2 regions of the Pseudoalteromonas sp. TAB23 genome follow, and region 1 is predicted to be linked to the other one. Evidence: predicted binding sites of a transcription regulator. Region 1 holds the regulator's gene; the other holds the start of a gene.

Evidence for each region. Region 1 encodes LexA, which represses DNA repair genes until DNA is damaged. Its sites were predicted from a motif close to TACTGTATNNNNATACAGTA; they were not measured.
Region 2: the regulator LexA is predicted to act here: its motif matches at 3,879-3,898, upstream of L654_RS0116955 (S24 family peptidase).

The regions. Positions count from the first base shown of each region.
Region 1 is NZ_AUTP01000292.1:13,841-25,976, forward strand. Features, by position in the region: gene L654_RS0118170 (STAS domain-containing protein) at 1-225, opposite strand, end outside; gene L654_RS0118175 (SCO family protein) at 378-995, opposite strand; gene cyoE (heme o synthase) at 992-1,921, opposite strand; gene L654_RS0118185 (COX15/CtaA family protein) at 1,934-2,923, opposite strand; gene L654_RS0118190 (hypothetical protein) at 2,952-3,446, opposite strand; gene L654_RS0118195 (SURF1 family protein) at 3,436-4,176, opposite strand; gene L654_RS1000000128720 (DUF2909 family protein) at 4,191-4,499, shown strand; gene L654_RS0118200 (cytochrome c oxidase subunit 3) at 4,402-5,277, opposite strand; gene L654_RS0118205 (cytochrome c oxidase assembly protein) at 5,313-5,843, opposite strand; gene ctaD (cytochrome c oxidase subunit I) at 5,843-7,435, opposite strand; gene coxB (cytochrome c oxidase subunit II) at 7,435-8,577, opposite strand; gene lexA (transcriptional repressor LexA) at 9,061-9,678, opposite strand; gene L654_RS0118225 (PaaI family thioesterase) at 9,846-10,286, shown strand; gene L654_RS0118230 (hypothetical protein) at 10,287-10,667, opposite strand; gene L654_RS0118235 (membrane protein) at 10,980-11,705, shown strand; gene L654_RS0118240 (chaperone modulator CbpM) at 11,781-12,101, opposite strand; gene L654_RS0118245 (DnaJ C-terminal domain-containing protein) at 12,101-12,136, opposite strand, start outside.
Region 2 is NZ_AUTP01000276.1:72,927-79,881, reverse strand. Features, by position in the region: gene traN (conjugal transfer mating pair stabilization protein TraN) at 1-2,034, opposite strand, end outside; gene L654_RS0116960 (Y-family DNA polymerase) at 2,155-3,438, opposite strand; gene L654_RS0116955 (S24 family peptidase) at 3,438-3,869, opposite strand; gene L654_RS1000000128365 (TraU family protein) at 4,020-5,057, opposite strand; partial or broken gene L654_RS1000000128360 (EAL domain-containing protein) at 5,148-5,786, opposite strand; gene L654_RS0116945 (TrbC family F-type conjugative pilus assembly protein) at 5,783-6,955, opposite strand, start outside.

The DNA.
Region 1 (12,136 bases):
AATTGTATGCGTTAAGGCCTCGCTACTGCCTACCCATATTATTTTGTGCTGTATAGTAAGTAGGTGTTTTTGTAAGGCGCATAAAAGTTGAATTGAGGCAGTATCAGCAGAAATCACATCGTTAATATCAAGACAGATATCATCGTTGCTATTGAGTTCGTGTAGTAAGTCTTGATGTAGTGTTTCAACTTGCGTAATAGCAAGTTCGCTCGGAAGTTTTAGCATTTAGTAAGTGCATTCCCTGTCAATTCAATTCATAACAAAAGCTTAGCCCTAGTTATTAAAATTGCCATAAAATGCTTAATTAAATTTAACCTGTCGTTAAAATACAAAAAAAGGAGCCTAAAGCTCCTTTAAAATTGGTAAAAAGTAAAAAACTAGTTTTTATAGTAATCAGCTATTTTTTTAAACTCTTCAGTTAAAGTCGTCGCATTAATTAATGGCACACTACCTTGTTTAAATTCTGGTTTAAAAATAGCTCTAACGGCTCCATTTTGATCAACCATAGCGACCGAGGCACTATGATCAACAGCATATTCTGATTCACTACTATCGCTAATGGCGTAAATTAAACCAAGCTCTCGAACAACAGGAAAAAGGTGTTTATGCTCTCCCGACACAGCTAAAAAGTCTGGGTTAAAGTAATCTATATATTGCTTTCGTTTAGCTGGTGTATCGCGTTTTGGATCAACCGATAAAAACCAAACTTGTAGCGGATAATCTGCTTGTACATTTTTATAAACAGCATTTAACTTAGCAAGTGTTAATGGACAAATATCTGGGCAGCTTGTGTAGCCTAAAAATACTAAATTCCACTGTCCTAAAAATTGTTGCTTAGTCACTAATTCGCCGCGCTGATCGTTTAGCGTAAAATCAGACAGTGGCTTTGCATTTTCGTAAACTAATGCATCTACATCTGGTGGACTATTTTCATTTGAACATGCTGATAAAAACGAAACTAAAATAACAATTAATCCAAGCCATAACTGCTTCATAAAGGGAGCCATTTATCTATAAATAAGATTACAAAGAGTACCATTAAATGAATAATCGAAAAACGAAATAAGTCCATTGCAGTCTCATCATTTCCAGCAATTTTTAAATTGACCGCCTTATATATAAACACGGCATTTAATACACATGCACCTATCAAATAGATTAATCCAGACATACCGATTAAATAAGGTAATACGCAAACAACAGCGAGTAAAACAGAGTAAGCAACGACGCACGTTTTACAAAAATCGATACCATGGGTTACTGGTAACATAGGGATTTTAGCGCGTTCATAATCACTTTTTCGTGCTATAGCCAGCGCCCAAAAGTGTGGTGGGGTCCAGGTAAATATTATCATTACGAGTAACCAAGGGGCTGCTGCCATTTGGTTTGTTTCTGACACCCAACCTAATAATGGAGGCATTGCGCCAGCCAACCCACCTATAACAATATTTTGCGGCGTTGCACGCTTTAAAAATGATGTATAAACAAATGCATAACCTACCAATGCAAATAACGTTAATATAGCGGTTAAGGTATTAGCCCACACCATCAGCATAATAAAACCAGCAACCCCAATAACAGCTGCAAAACTAAGCGCATGTGTTTTACTTAAACGCCCTTTAGCCACAGGGCGATGACGAGTCCGCGCCATTTTTGAGTCTATCTCGCTATCAACCACATGATTAATAACCGCTGCAGCAGCAGAAAGTAGCCCTATACCTAACAAGCTAATAAACTGTACGACCATACCGCGCCCTACATCGGGAGCCAGCGCTAAACCAACCCAAGCTGTTAGCACCAGCATAGCTACCACTTTAAATTTACTAATTGCTAAGTAGTCTTGCAGCAAACTATGTGTACGCGAAATTAGCGATTGAGTATTAACGGGTAGCAGTATTTTTTTATCAATTATAAGTGCCATCATATTTCCCCTTTATGTGCGTGATTTTAGGTAATAACACAACCTAACCATGCTTAATAACAGTATGGCTGCCATCAAGTTATGCGCCAGTGCAACTCCCAACGGAATATGCCAATGTACTAAAATAAGCCCTAAGCTAATTTGGCAAAGCAGAACAAGTAATACACTCACAACGCAATTTTTAATTTTTTTAGAGTACGCTTGGCTGTATATTTTCCACATAATTAACGCCAGAACAATGCAAGTAACGAGTGCCCAAATGCGATGTAATAAATGAATAGACATACGCGCTTGCTGCGATAACACACCAAACTCATAATTACTGTGCTCAAGTGGTAATTGAAATACGCTACTCAATGAAAACGGTTGTGCGTAATTACACAATGGCAAACCACTACAATGTGGAGCGGCGTAATTTGCAGCCAGCCAACCACCAAGTGCAATTTGGATAATTAATACACTGAGCGCTACTAAACTTAAACCGAAATAGCGTTTTGCGCCGCTATCGCCACCCATAATAGGTTTTGCGGTTAGCCGTAAATATAAAAGCGTTATAAGTGACAAAATACTAAAGCCACCTAATAAGTGGCCCATTACAATAAGCGGCTGAAGGTTCATGGTTACTGTCCACATACCAAGAGCAGCCTGAAACACCACTAGTAGAAGTAAAGCCAAAGGCAATTTAACTGGCGTAGTTGGATATTGGCGTTTTAAAAAAGCCAACACAAATAAACCTAAAATAAGTAAGCCTAAAGCACCTGCAAAGTAGCGATGAATCATTTCTTTCCACGCTTTTGCGGTTTCGAACATCATATCGGGGTAGCTTTGAGTTGCTAAGGCTATGTCAGCCTCATGCTTAGGTACCGTTAAAAAGCCATAACAACCAGGCCAATCGGGGCACCCTAAACCTGCATCACTTAAGCGGGTGTACGCACCTAAAGCAACTACAATTAAAGCGAGTAATCCTGTTATTAATACTAAGTTTTTATAATTTTTATACATCAGATACTCCAACTTAAGCTCAACTTAGTTAGCTAGAACGAGAATAGTTAAGTAATTTTTTTAGATCTTTTAATAACCCTTTTTGTACTAAACGGTTTTCTTGTGGCTCGACCTTAAAGGGATATTCAAGTACCACTAACCCCATATGATCAATTAAATACAAACTTGCAGGATTTAAACTCTGTTGCTCGGTAATAATTTTCCATGGTAGGTTTTTATTGTCGGGACTTCCCATTACAGCCATATCAACCTTGCCTTGGTTTTTACCAAGTGCCACATATAAATTATTAAGTGCATTGAGTTGTTCGCTGCATGGGGTGTTACATTCGTTTGAATAATTAAGTGCGATAGTCCATTGCTTGGGATTATTTTGCGGCCAATTTTTAAGTTTTATTTCTTGGCTTAAAAACTCGCCATTATTAGTAATTGCAGTAGGCAACCAATCAAACTTTAATGCGCCATATGCCAAAATTAATGGGATAGCGCAGCAGCCCACAAACAACACAAGGGGATTATTTTTCATTATGTGTCCTTTTTTTGCTCGCAAAAATAGCCACAACAGCACATGCAACAGCAATTAAAAACCATTGCACAGCGTAGGCATTATGCTTTTGAGGGCTCATAACAACTGCCTCATAATGAGGTGTTGCAATCTCATCACCAGTACCTTGTCTGTAAGCCATAAAATTAATTAATGATTGCTGGCTTTGAGTGCTCAGCATATTCAAGTCGATAGATTGGATTCTTGTAGGTAAGTCGTTATTTGTAGTTTTATCTTCAAGCGTAAAGCTACTTAGGTTATTTTCTTTTATTTGCGCTTTAAGAATAAAAACACCTGTAGGCAGAGTAACCTTTGGCAGTGTATCTCTAGATATAGGCGCTTTTACCCATCCTAAATTAACTAAAATCACTTTTTCTTCGCTGGCTGGCTTTAGTAAAGCAAGTAAATCGTACCCTACTTGCCCGTTATAAACTTGATTATCTAAAAGCCAATATTGGTTTTGTACAAACCGCCCTTTTAACTCAACCAATACACCTGTTTTGTTCCAGCTATCAGGCAGGTTAAGTAATTGAGACCAGCTCACCACACCCCGATTCTGTTGCTTAGCAATAGCGGTTAGTTGCTGCTGTTTTTGCTCACCCCGCTCCAACTGCCAAAATCCTAGTCGCACACACACAAGTACAACAACCACAACCATACAAAGTGTGATTAGTGAACTAAGCTTTTGTTTGTGCCATAAAACTAACTGCATAAAGGGTCAACTCAGTGATTATTAAAATTATTATCGTACTGTTGTTAATATTTATACTTTTTAACTTATTTAGAGCATTGTTTATTATGGTGTCAGGGAAAACTGGGGGACGACCTATGTCTCACTTTTTAGGTCGTCGCGTATTGTTTTCGGTCGTTGTTTTAGTTGTTGTTATTGCAGCGCTTAAACTTAGTTTTATTAAAGCAAATAATTCGCCAATAAACGCTACAGCACATATACAAATACAAACAAACACAGCCACACCACATCAACAAAGTGCCAATACCAAGCAGCTGCTTGAAAAGCAAAATGCTTATCTTTAGTAAAGTGCCCTTTTAATATCCGTAAAAATATTACAAATAAAAGTACCGTTCCTAGCGTTACATGCATGCCATGAAAACCAGTCAATAAAAAGAACGTATTACCGTAAATACCCGCATCTAGCGTTAGATTAAGGTCATTATATGCATGCATGTACTCCTCAACTTGCAGCCCTAGAAAGCAAACACCCAACAAAATAGTAGCGCCTAAAAAAACTTTAAGTGGAGTACGTTTATTGTTTTCCATCGCTACATGGGCAAAATGTAAAGTAACTGAGGAAGTAAGCAGTATTAAGGTATTTATAAGCGGTAAGCCTTGCCAGCCCATAGCTTGAGTAGTTTCGCCAGCAGGTGTTGAAACTAGCGGCCAAACGGCTTCAAAAGTAGGCCATAAAACCTCGTTAGTCATTGCATTATTGCCTGCGCCTCCAAGCCAAGGTACCGACAATACCCGTGCATAAAAAAGCGCACCAAAAAAGGCCATAAAAAACATAACTTCAGAAAAAATAAACCAGCTCATACCTTGTCTAAAAGAGCGATCCATTTGTGCTGAGTACAAACCTTGGTCCGATTCATTAATTACATTTTTAAACCAGCTAAACAACATATACACAAGTACAGCAATACCGGCATAAAGCAGATAAACCCCGCTACCACCTTCTTTACCTACACTCATAACAGTCAAGCCTGCCCCTACTGCAATAAAAAACAATGCAACAGCACCTACAATAGGCCATGGGCTTTGCTCAGGTACGTAATAATGCTCATATTCTTGATTCATTTTATTTACTCCTAGTTTCACACTAGTTTAAAAAGCTAGTTGTTACTTGCCACCAGCTGTTCACTAATATCAAATACGGTATAAGATAAAGTTAATTCTTCAATGTCGCTTGGCAGTGCGGTATCAACATAAAAAAGTAATTTAAATTCAAGTTCTTCCCCTGCTTTTAGAGGTTGCTGATCAAAGCAAAAACAGGCTATTTTGTGTAAATACTTTGCCGCTTTACCTGGTGAGACTGATGGTACAGCCTGCATTACTTTATCTAGGTTGCTGCTATTTTTAGCACTAAACATTACTTCACGCATTGCACCGGGTTTTACCACTACACTGTATTCTTTTGATTTAACTTCAAACGGTGCACCACTTTGTGCGTGAGTAGTAAAGCTAACGCCGACTTCTCGGTTTTGTACTATTTGTGTACTTTGCTCTGCCTGCTCAAGCGAAGGTTTTCCATTAAGCCCTGTTACATCACAAAACACGTCATACAAAGGTACTAAAGCAAAGGCAAAGGCAAACATGCCTATGCAAATAAGTACCAAACGTTTGAGTAGCGGTGCGTGTGTCATTACTTAATTACCGGCGGCGTAGAAAAAGTATGATATGGCGCTGGAGAGTCAACTTCCCACTCAAGCCCTTCTGCCCCTTCCCATACTTTTGCAGGCACTTTATCACCGCCACGCGCGCATTTAATTACCACAGCTACAAACAACAATTGCGATAAACCAAAGGCAAATCCACCAATACTTATGATTGCGTTAAAGTCGGCAAATTGAAGTGCATAATCGGGAATTCGACGCGGCATACCGGCAAGCCCTACAAAATGCATAGGAAAAAACAATACGTTCACACTCACCAGCGATAGCCAAAAATGCCATTTAGCTAGCGTGATATTAAACATATTGCCCGTCCACTTGGGCAGCCAGTAATAGGCCCCCGCCATTATCGAAAATACAGCCCCTGTTACTAATACATAATGAAAATGCGCCACTACAAAATAAGTATCGTGGTACTGAAAGTCAGCAGGTGTAATTGCCAGCATCAACCCCGAAAAGCCACCTAAGGTAAACAGCACAATAAACGCAATACTAAAAAGCATTGGCACTTCAAAAGTTATTGAGCCTTTCCACATTGTGGCAACCCAATTAAATACTTTTACTCCTGTAGGTACCGATATAAGCATGGTCGCGTACATAAAAAACAACTCGCCAGCGACCGGCATCCCAGTGGTAAACATATGATGAGCCCATACAATAAAGCTCAATAGTGCTATGGAGGATGTGGCGTATACCATTGAGGCATAGCCAAAAAGTTTTTTACGAGAAAAGGTAGGTACTATTGTAGATATAATGCCAAAGGCAGGAAGAATCATTATGTATACTTCGGGATGACCAAAAAACCAAAAAATGTGTTGGAACATCACCGGGTCGCCACCGCCTGCGGCATCAAAAAAGCTGGTCGCAAAATACTTATCGGTAAGTACCATAGTGACAGCCCCTGCAAGCACTGGCATTACCGCTATTAATAAAAAGGCAGTAATTAACCACGTCCATACAAATAAGGGCAACTTCATCCATGTCATGCCGGGAGCACGTAAGTTCACTATAGTTACAATCACATTGATTGCGCCCATTATTGAGCTAATCCCCATAATATGTACGGCAAATACAAACAATGCAGTATTATCATTACTGTATGTTGTAGACAGTGGTGCATAAAAAGTCCAACCAAATGCAGGACCCCCACCAGGCATAAATAACGATGCCAATAGGATTAAAAACGCAAACGGTAAAATCCAAAAGCTCCAGTTATTCATTCTTGGCAATGCCATATCTGGCGCGCCAATCATGAGTGGTATCATCCAGTTAGCAAGGCCTGTAAAGGCCGGCATAACCGCACCAAACACCATAATTAAACCATGCACTGTGGTCATTTGATTAAAAAAGTGAGGATCGACCAACTGTAAACCTGGTTGAAATAATTCAGCTCTGATCACCATGGCCATTCCACCACCAATTAAGAACATGGTCAGCGAAAAAATTAAATATAAACTACCTATATCTTTATGATTAGTTGTGTAAAGCCAGCGTTTAAAACCTTTAGCTGGGTGATGAGCATGATGAGCTTCATTGGCGTTAGGTTGTTCTACTATGCTACTCATTAGTTCGCCTCCACTTTGGCATCAAGTGCTGCCTGTATTTGACTCGGTTGAATAACATCACCCGTATCATTACCCCACGCATTACGTTTATAAGTAATAACCGCTGCTAATTGCTTTATAGATAACTGTTTGGCAAATGCTTGCATTGCCGTACCGGGTCGCCCATGGATAACTACATCAATGTGATCTTTTATATCGCCAAGCACTATAGGGCTGCCTTTAAGTGCAGGAAATACACCCGGTAACCCCATGCCAGTAGGCTGATGACATGCAGCACAATTGGCCATATATACTTGTTCGCCTAAAGTCATTAATTCTTCTTTTGGGAGGGTTTTATCAAGTAATGCGGCATCTGCTAATGCTGCTTTTTGTTTAGCTTGCTTTGCATCTGCAAGCCACGTTTTAAAATCAGCCTCAGATTTAGCGACCACCACAACGGGCATAAAGCCATGATCTTTACCACACAACTCAGCACATTGGCCTCGGTAAGTACCTTCTTCGTTTATGTTCGTCCATGTTTCGTTTATAAAGCCGGGATTCGCATCTTTTTTAACTGCAAAATCAGGTACCCACCAAGAGTGAATAACATCGTCAGAAGTCATTAAAAATCGTACTTTTTGATTTATTGGCAGTACGAGAGGTTTATCAACCTCAAGTAAGTAGTTAGGATTTTTATCTGCAAGATTCGCTATTTCATCTTGCGGGGTAGATAAAATAGAGTAGAACTCTACATCTTCACCCATATATTCATAATGCCATTTCCATTGCGAGCCTGTAATTTTAATAGTGAGATCAGCTTTGCTGGCATCTTCCATTGCAATTAGGGTTTTAGTGGCTGGTACTGCCATAGCAATTAAAATAACAAACGGGATTGCAGTCCAAAGTATTTCTACTTTAGTGCTTTCGTGAAATTGGGCAGGTACAGCCCCTTTAGATTTACGGTGATGAATAAGTGCCCAAAACATAATTGCGAACACTATCACCCCAATCACACAACATATTATAAATATGGTCATGTGCAGCTGATATACATTATTGCTTATATCGGTTACGCCTTTGCGCATATTGTATTGGCTGTTAGCCAAAACTGGGTGCGAAAAAACACATAATATAAGCCACAAGGTAGAGGTCAGTTTACCCATGTGACGGCTCCTTTGATGCTATTGCGAATGCAAAGCGAAGAGGCATACGGCTTAAACGCCAATTCGTTATTTTTATTTTTTTAGTCAATCTCATTTAATATTGATTGGTTTTGCTGCGCCAACAACGGGTTTGTGTATATTGTGTGTTCTCAAAACTAAAAAGCTGTGAGTTATTATTAGCTCAGCACATTAATAATTAGCTAAAAAATGAACAACAAGCAAGTTTTAGTATAAAAAACAATCAGGTGATATTGAGTAATTAATAAAAAATCAGTAACCAACTAGGTAACAGTAAGTTCAAAAGATGAGCAAAACAAAGGGGTTTAACGTATTCGGAGGGGGAAAATATAAGTGCAAAAAAGTTTACAGCTTAAATTGTCAGTGAGCTATTTATGCCCTATTTTTAGTGCGAATTTAAAACAAAAAATGCGTACTAATTAGTACGCATTTATAAAACTGCTTGTTTAAAAGCTATTTTTAAAGTCACATCCAATCAGCGTTTCTTATAACGCCAACGGCTAAGCCTTCAATATTAAAAGACTCATTCTCAAGATCTACTTCAATAGATTCAAAATCGTCGTTTTCAGCATGAAGTAATACTTTACGACCCGCTTTCTCAAGACGTTTTACAGTTACGTCTTCGTCTAGGCGGGCAACAATAACTTGCCCGTTTTCAGCGGTTTGAGTACGATGTACAGCAAGTAAATCACCATCCATAATACCAATATCTTTCATGCTCATACCGTTAACGCGTAGTAAAAAATCTGCAGCCGGTTTAAACATTAATGGATCGATTTTGCAGTGACTTTCAACGTGCTCTTGCGCCAAAATAGGTGAACCAGCAGCAACACGCCCTATAAGCGGTAAACCTAATTGCTCTGGCTCTTCTTCTTCAATTAACTGAATACCACGGCTTGCACCTGGTTTCATTTTAATTGCGCCTTTTTTAGCAAGTGCTTTTAAATGTTCTTCAGCAGCATTGGCACTTTTAAAACCTAATGTTTGCGCTATTTCAGCACGTGTAGGAGGCATACCAGTGTCTTTAATAAAAACTTTAATTAGTTCGAGTATTTGAGCTTGGCGGTTCGTTAATGGTCGCATACAACTGGTTTTCCATACAGTACATTTAACTGTGAGTATATACAGTTAAATAAAAATCGCAAATTTAAATTAAGCCTTAAAATAGCCAAAGTAATTTCACTTGTGTACATTTTAGGGATATAACTAAAGCTAGATTTATAAATGATTAAAAAAGCAAAGGAGTCATTATGAGTATTTGGTACCAGCCCATCACTTTAGAGCTGTGCAAGCAGTTAGAACAAGGCATTGATGGCCAAGGAACATTAATGAAAACCATGGGAATAGAAGTCACTGAAATTGGTGATGATTACTTAGTAGCCACTATGCCGGCAATTCCTGAGCATCATAACCCAATGGGAATGGTTCACGGCGGTGCTAACGTTGTACTTGCCGAAACAGTTGCCAGCTATGCAGCTAACTTTGTTGTCGATTTTACAAAATTTTACTGCGTGGGGCAGGAAATTAGCGCAAGTCATTTAAAAGCATCTCGCAACGGCACTTTAACAGCAACGGCAAGAGCGTTTCATATTGGCAAACGTAGTTCAGTGTGGGAAATAAAAATTACAAATAGCCGCAATGAGCTGTGCTGCGTATCAAAAATGACCGCAGCAGTCGTAGAGCGAAGGTAGTTACTTTTCGATTGGGTAAATTGTAATTTCCATACCCGCACCAATCGCAGATATACGCAATAATGTATCTGCATCTAAGGCTTGATTAAAGCACTTAGGTGAAGTGCCTGATTCAAAACCAATATCAAACGTTCTACGTGAACAGCTTAACCATTGTTTTAGCGCGTTACGCGAACACGATTCAATAAGCTCACATATATGGTTTATTGCTTTGTCAGGCGTGTTTACTACACCTGTTGCTTCAATACGCGCTAATTGACGGTATTCGTCTTTGTCATAATGTAAAATCGTCGCGACTTTTTTCAAGTCTGCCACTAGCAAACTAATATCTTGCTTTGATTCAAGCTCAAGATCTACATTTAAAAATTGAATTTCCGACATCGTTTCGTATTTATCCTCTAATAATTTCATTGCAAACTTTAACGCAGTTTTACCGTTATACCAAATCAACTATGCTCTATTAACCACTTTATATAGATATTTCGCAGCTTTTAAGTATTTTTTAGCGTTTAAAGCTAGCTGGATATCAAACACTCAGCTCAATTAACAAATAAGTCATGTTAGCAATTTAAGTGTAATCTTTTTTATTTTTAAATGATTACAGTAAGCTATAGTTTAAACTGCGACAAAATGTCGCAGTAACTAATCCCATTAATGTAATAAACTAGCCTCTAAAAATAATAAGACTAAAACATGAATAAAAAAATATTTAAGTATGCTCGCAAGTTACATAAATGGCTCGGTTATTTGCTCGCATTACAAATTTTAGCTTGGCTATTAGGTGGTTTAGTCATGAGCGCTATCCCTCTTGATAAAGTTCATGGGGAGCATCTTGCAACACGTACTCTTAATAACCCATTTACGCAGGCTGATTATGTTGCCTCCCTTGACGATATTGCATCTCAGGTGGTTAATCCAACACAAATAATTTTTGAGAACTTTTTAACCACACCTATAATTACAGTAATAAATAAAGATGAACAGCAAAGCTTTAACGGTATAACAGGCCGACCTTTTGAGCCGCCAACTAAAATACAAATTACCGCAAATGCTAAAGCACACTTACTTATTGATGATCAAGTGACAAGCGCTGTACTGCTAAAGCAAGGTATGCGAGAAGTTGGATATAAAACCAATGTTTGGCAGGTACAATTTGACGACACATTTAACACAACACTGTATTTGTCAGAAAATAACGGCAAAGTTATCACCGTTCGCAGCACACTATGGCGAATTTTCGACTTTTTTTGGATGTTACATATTATGGATTACGATGAGCGAGAGGATTTTAATAATCCGCTGCTTATTAGTTTTGCAGCAACCAGCGTACTTTTTTGCCTAAGTGGAATATTACTACTTATGCAAAACATACGACTAAAACGATTTATCCGAATTAAAAGTAAGAATAAATCAAAGTAGTCATATTGGTTTTTAAGAACTAGCGCACTCTCACCAAAGACTAAATAAGCCCTAGGAAGTACCCAAGGGCAGATTTTATTCCAAGTGTTTAAATCGACTCAAATGTCGCTTTAACATTTCGTTTTCGAAAATCAACTCATCACGCTCATCCAGCAATTGTAAAACTAAAGCTATTGCCGACCAATCTAACGAAAAGTCATGTTGAATACGGGCCGCTTTTTTAACTAAGGTCACTGCAGATACCGTAAATTGCCACTGCGTAACATGCTTCCCCTCAATTGGAACCGCAATATTGTGCTCAACTAGCTCATATAAAATTGCTTCGCTAATATCACTACTCAAACATAGCTCTTTGCTAGTAAGTAAATCATCTTTTTGTGTCACGATAATTTGCATTATGGCTTGCTCCAGTTATTACGGGGATCAAAGTG
Region 2 (6,955 bases), on a different contig from region 1:
AAGTGGGTCAAAAAAGTCACCTACTGCACCGGATATATTATCCATATAACTCGTAAATGGAGATGATACGTCCGACCAGGCATTCATCACTGGCTCACGCAATGTTTGATACGAGCTTTTAATTATATTGTCGTTCCCAAGCGATAAAACAGCACCATCTAGTTTCGGAACCTGGCTAATCAACATTAGGTAATCTGACATACCAATGTTTTTCGGTTTCTCACAACAATCAGAAACTCCACCAACAGCAATTTTACAAGTACCAGCTTGGCCAGCAAAAGCAGAGCAACCTAAGTCTATATTATCATCACCACCCTCTTCAGTTGCACCTCCAGTACACTCCATATCTTGCGTCATAAATTGAGCTGCATTTAATAAAGCCGTTGCTTTGGCAAAGTTATTAGCTTGATTGTTTGTTGCGGTCGGATCAAGGCAATCATCGCCCATGCAACGTATGGGGCCCGAGCATTGATATTCAGTGTTTTTCTCTACTGTATCGACCCTTACAGTGCTACCACAGTCCCATACTTCTTCCTTTACATAGCAAGCTCCAGACTCTCCAGCCGCGCCATCGACACATTTGGAGCTTATAAAGCCACATTGCGGATTGTTTTCAAATTCAGTGCATGAATTTAAGATGTTTCCCTCATTATGAGGGCATTGCTCATTACCATTAATATCAATCCAGCAATCCATTTGCCCTACATTGAAGTCACATTGCATAGCTGACAATTGGAGTTCGGTTGCTAGGTTGGGTATACCTTCTATTGGGGAGGGGGTCATCGCATTTGCAAACGGATCTCCAGGGCAAATTTGAATCCCATTAGCAGTTATACAAGCCTCTTCAGTTTTTGCGCCAGAAATTATACTTAAGTTACCTTCGCAAAAACTGTCGTTTACTTTCTTCGCATCTTCAATACATGACTCAGTTGACCACTCATTTCCTTCAAAAGTTTTTATTTGGTATTGGAACTTTCCACCAAGTGTAAACTTAAGGTCATCATCTTTAGTTGAGTCCTGAATTTGTACCCTGCCCACTAATCCGTTTTCACAACTAGGAGCTTGGAGATCTCTGTACATCACCGTACTGTCTGGTGTTCCAGGGATGCCGTGATCTATCCAATCCCATGCGGCAACATATTCACTATATGAAATACCTTTTTCGCTACAAACGCTATCATATTCAAGCTTTGGAACTTGCCCCGAAAACTGGATGCCATCAGTAGGAGCTACTGTTTTCCAAGTTCCCTTGGTTAATTCAAATTCGACTGTCAGCCATGTTCTACCTTTAGCTGCAAAAAATACATCTACTGTTTCGCTTTTAGTTTTTATCGTATTTCTTATTTTGCAGTCACCGGCAGGTTTCACTATTCGATCACAGGTTTCGTACTCTGGGTTATGTACATCCATACCTATTTCATCGAACTTGGTTTCTACGGAACAATCTCCGAATCCTTCGGCAATTATATCGATATTTTCATAAGTCTGGTTTGTTTGCCCCATCATCGGGTCTGTACTAAAGTCAGGTTTTGCTAGGTTTGAAGAGTCAACAAGGATTTTATAAGCAGCTCCTGAAATACTTGGCGTTCCACTGTTAGCATCCCCCCATAAGCTACCCTTGGCACTTCCACCAGCTTTATCCATATCATCATCGGAGTTAAATACACCCTTAATTTGATCAATATCAGGTTCTAACCCGTCTGCAAAATATTCATTTTTTGATGAAGAGTTTGCTGGGTTACTCCCGGGATAAAGGCTCTGCACATCAAACTGACTATCAATATCATATTTTAAGGCACCATCATCCCCTCTCGTTGGAACTGTTATTTTACCGTTTTCAACTTTTGTGGGGCTGTTTTTGGCTTCATTACCTAATTCTTTACCAAGCTGCTGTCCATCCCTTCCAAGCTGGCTTAAGAAATCATGCGTATTTACCTTTGGTGGGTCTTGGGCCATTCCATGAAACGGCATAGCTGTTGTTGTGAAAGCAAGTATGCAGCTCATGACTTTCATTAAGCGTGGGGAATTTCTCATTAAACCCTCGTGAATATTAATTACTCTATCACGCAACTTTACCTATAAATCGACCAATGGCGGCATGCGTAATTGCCTTTTTAGGGCACAACGAAGAAATAACATTCAGCGTTTATGTGATTACTTTGCAAGTACGAGGGGTAAATCATTGATATTTGTCGTGTAGCTCTTGGGCGCTAGATCGTCTTTTGGCTTCCACGTTTGCTTAAAGCCCTGCACGCCAAATCTAATAACATTGTTACCGAATTTACTATTTATTTCATCACTAACGATAGTTTTTTTATTCACGTTTGAAATACCTGAATCATTAAATAGATTTAGTTGCTGGTGGTCATTTTTTGACAAAAGATGATTAAAAATAACGCCAACTTTTTTGAAAAAATAACCCTCCTGGTATATTTTTTCCAAAGCAAACATTGCGTATCTAATTAAGACGTCAGAATCTGCACAATGAAAAGGCAATTTCACTTCAATGCTTTTACGTAATTGTGGCTGAGACTGCCTAAATACATCCGTTGAAAAAAAAACTGTCATGCTATTGGTGAACAATTCAAACCGCCGTAATTTACCTGCTCCGACAGAAACGTGTGAAGACAGCGCACTTTTAAGCTCATTTATATCTGTAACAAGTTTACCCATGCTTTTTGAAACACAAATGCTATCGCGGCCTTCGTTAAGATCCTTAAGCTGCACTGCATCTATACCGTTGAGCTCTTTAATAGTACGTGATAAAACGACACCAAACTTTTGTTTTGCTTCTACAACATTAAAACCCTTTAGTTCCAAACCGGTATTAACACCTAGCAAACTAAGCTTTTCCGCCGTTTTTGAACCGACTCCCCATATATCACTTGCTTTTACCCTTTGAAGTACCCAATCAACCTTTACGGGGGTATCGAGTACAGCTACACCATTGGTTTTAGCTTTCCACGCATTGAGTTTAGCTGCGTGAGAAGCTAATTTAGCAAGTGTTTTTGTATGCGCGACACCAACACCCACACCGATGCCCAAGTTCTTAGCTAACGTATTTTTAATATGTAAAGCGTACGATTTAGGGTTTGGTGCCATGGTTGTATCAATACGACCAAAACTTTCGTCAATTGAGTAGCGATGACAGTCAAACAGTAGTTCCTCTAGTTCCGTATGAAACCGATTGCTCATATCACCAAACAAAGTGAAATTACTGCCCCATACATGACCATTACTATCACGAATCAGTTCTTTGACCTTAAAGTGAGGCTCACCCATTTTTATGCCCAGCGCTTTCATTGGTTGATTTCGCGCTATAACATTTCCTTGGTTTGAACTTAACACACCAAGCGGAGTGGTGTTTATATCGTATTGAGGATTGAATAGCTGAATAAATGAAACATATGCAGCGTTAATATCACAGAGAACCCACATCAAAAAATACTTATAGCACTTGTTACTACGCCCCAGATAACACTGCTTTCCCATGTGTTATCATCGTCAAACTCAATAACGATTGGATCATATTCTGGGTTTGAGCTTAGGAATATCGCCCTCTTATTGTCGTAATCTAACTTTAAACGCTTTACAACAAACTCATTATCAATTGTAGCAAGTACAATTTTCCCTGTTACCGCGTTTAATGATTTATCGACAACTATAATTGCCCCATCTGTGATTTCAGGCAGCATACTATTACCCGTCACTCTGAATAAAAAAGAGCTACTTGGCCGGGTGATTAATAAATTATCGAGGCTAATTGGTTCAGATAAACAATCTTCACTTGGATTCGGAAAACCAGCAGCTACTTTAAATTCTGAAAGTGAAAATTGTTTAGTTGATTTAAGTATTTGAGTTGGCTGCATAGCGATTACCACTGTTTAAATATACAGTTATTTTAGAATTGACTTGTATAACATGCAAGCCTTATTAACCCTATGCTTCCAATTTTAAGTCGCTAGCTGTCTATGCGTGTAACATAAACAGCTAGTATTTCAAATTACTCGACTATTTTTTCATAGGTTACAACAATCATTCCATCGCCAAATCATGTAAATTGGATCTTGCCCTATCGCTGGTATTGTTCTCCCTAACCCCCAAGTAAGTGTTGACTCCCCAATAACATGTGAAGACTCAGTTTCAGGTACTGGATGTAACATCGTGAATTTATATTGAGTTTTTGGAAGCGTTGGTTCTATGTTTCCTCCGCACATAGCATTACGTCCCATGGTTCCATGAGCTAAACCTCTGCGATGCAGCGCCGCTAACACACGAGTTGATAACAAGCTTGTGTCTCGTATCACCCCCTTTCCACCGTTTTGATTGCCGCTAAGAGGGTATATGTTCCCCCAACTCCCGGCACACCAAAACAATTCTTTTATAGGCTTGCCTGCAGTTGAAGACACTGCATCAGCTGTACAAGCAAGGGTTGCAACAGGGTTTGCAACGGCTGCTGATTCAGGGTTAGTGAAAAAAGCTAACTCATCATTATTCCAAGTTGGGTCTAACTCAGATAAATACATGATATCAAGATCCATAAAGCCATCTGGATTACACGTTTGTTTAACAAACATATCTAACATTTGCATGATTGGATAAGTGTAATAATGATAATGCGTAAATGAACTATCTCCACCATCATATACAGCTTCCCCATGGTGCCCTTGGTTCATTCTATCAAAAGGGAACCTAGTGCCGTTAAGTACAGAGGAGCACCCAGGTACGCGTTGGAACTCAACAAGACGCGCTGGCTCCCACATTGACGTAGTTACTCCTGGGTGCGCCACCCCTTGGTTATCATCACACATACATAAAGGTGATTTAACTGCACCATCTGGGATGCTGCCTCCACCACCTGAAATATTCACGCCAGCTACTCGTAGTGGAAATATACAACTCCAGCAAATGTCAGTTATCATTTTAGGCCCAATAACTTCTGCGTCTTGGCATCCAGGATCTGCAACTGCTTTAGAAGCACCCAGAAATGCTATGGATAAGGTGATAGTAATAGCGACTGCCCATACAGTCATGCTTGTTGTTAAGAATGAAACAATTGATTTATGGTTTAACCTAACCTTATTTAATTTCTTTTTTTCTTTTAGTTTATCCTTGGCCCAGCCTTTTAATACCGCCGGTTTACCTAAATAAAAACCTTGCTGAAAGTCGATACCTATTTCTTCTGCTTCATTGGATAGCTTGGCAGTCGCTATTTGCTCTCCCGCAGTTAGTATCCCTTTTTCTTTGCAGTACTCAAATCCTTCGATATCTTTTTGATTTTTTAAGGCGAGCCTCTTTGTATTAAACTTACAGCCATCCCAAGAGTATTGTTGAAGCCGATCAAGCGTGGATGAAAGGTCACCATAATCATCCATAATAAGTAGTAACCCTTTCATTTTTAATATCCCCCATCTTTTTTTTAGCGATTTATCACTTACACCCTCTGTTATTTCTATCATTAACTTAACTTTAGTTAGTGCTCTAAATCTTTCGACTTGATTTAACCATGAAGTAAAAAGGTAATTTGATTTCAGTGTCGCTTCAGAGACATTTAAAGTTATACAACTGTATGATTCTTCAATTACTTTATAGTTATCAACAAGAGAAATTATTACTTCTAAATCTATGTTTTCCCAATGAATTGATTTGTGTTCAGCCAGTGCAGATTTTGCGATGGCATCTGGAGTGTAATACACCCCATTGATTAACCACCGTGTTAACACCTCTGCCCCCAGTATTTTATTACTGCTGGTTTTGTGAATTGGCTGAAAGACTGGAACAATCATGGCTCACCTCTTTTGTCAGCAAGCTCTTCTATTTTAAATAGCTTACCTTGAGCGGTTATTATTGACGGTACGTATTCGAGCTCAAAGCGCTGCGCCACATCAGGGGTTAACAGAAAAACGGGAGCGTCAAATGTATCTGTGGTTTTAGTATAAGAATCCCAGCCAGTTTCTTTATCTAGCCTAGTAACGATGTAGGTTATTCTTTTAACGCCCGGGATCTTGTTGATTCTTGGTAATGCTTCCTTTACGCGCTTAACTTGGTCTTTATCTAACGGATCTAGTACTACAATGGCTTGAGTGAAAGGTGTTAAATTTAGTGGGTTTATTAAATCACCTTTTCTCGCAATCAATGTACCGTCAGGTGTAGTTATATCCTTAGATATATATACCGTAGGGTCTAACTCACGTATACGGTCGTTATGGGCTTCAGGTAGTTCTCTAAACGTTTGTTTCTTCCAAAAGTTATTTACTGCATTTTGTTTTTTTTCTTCCCAATCAATTTTGGCATACCGATCTTTCATTAACTCAATTAAATCAGGCTCACTTATGCTCTCAATTGGCCCTCTAATTCCAAGGTTACCTGTTTCACCTGAGTTAATTTTATTCATTAACCAATTGGGATTAGATAACCCTAAAACCCGCGCCACTTCTTCTGGTAGTTGCCCGGCTATGACGGATTGTTCTTTTCTTGCAATGATAGTTGGTACTGAAGTTACATTGTATTCCGTAAACAAAACTGGGTTAATAACGATATTTGGCATTGGACTGTACCCTGAAGCTACATTCTGGATTTCCAACATTGCCTCACCTAAATTAGCCTCTTGAGGAATGCCTCTAAAAGCAACAACTACATCCTGATTTTGAGATGCCATACCTAAAATATCTTTAAGGCTTTGTTCCCCAAGAGATCGCGATGCAAATACCACAATTTTTTGATTGGAAAATCTCCTTTTAGCTTTAGATAGTTCATCCATTTGCTTCATAGTGGGGTCTGTTTGCTGAAGCTGCTTAACTAGCTCAAGAGCTTCATTATGTGCTGATGCAAACTTCTCGTTATCTGTTCTTAGCCACTCAGGCACTTTTGATGCTTGAGCATTCTCAATGATCCGTTTTGATTTATTAACAAACTCCATATCTTCTTTTGTTAAAGGCGATTGCTGAGCATTACT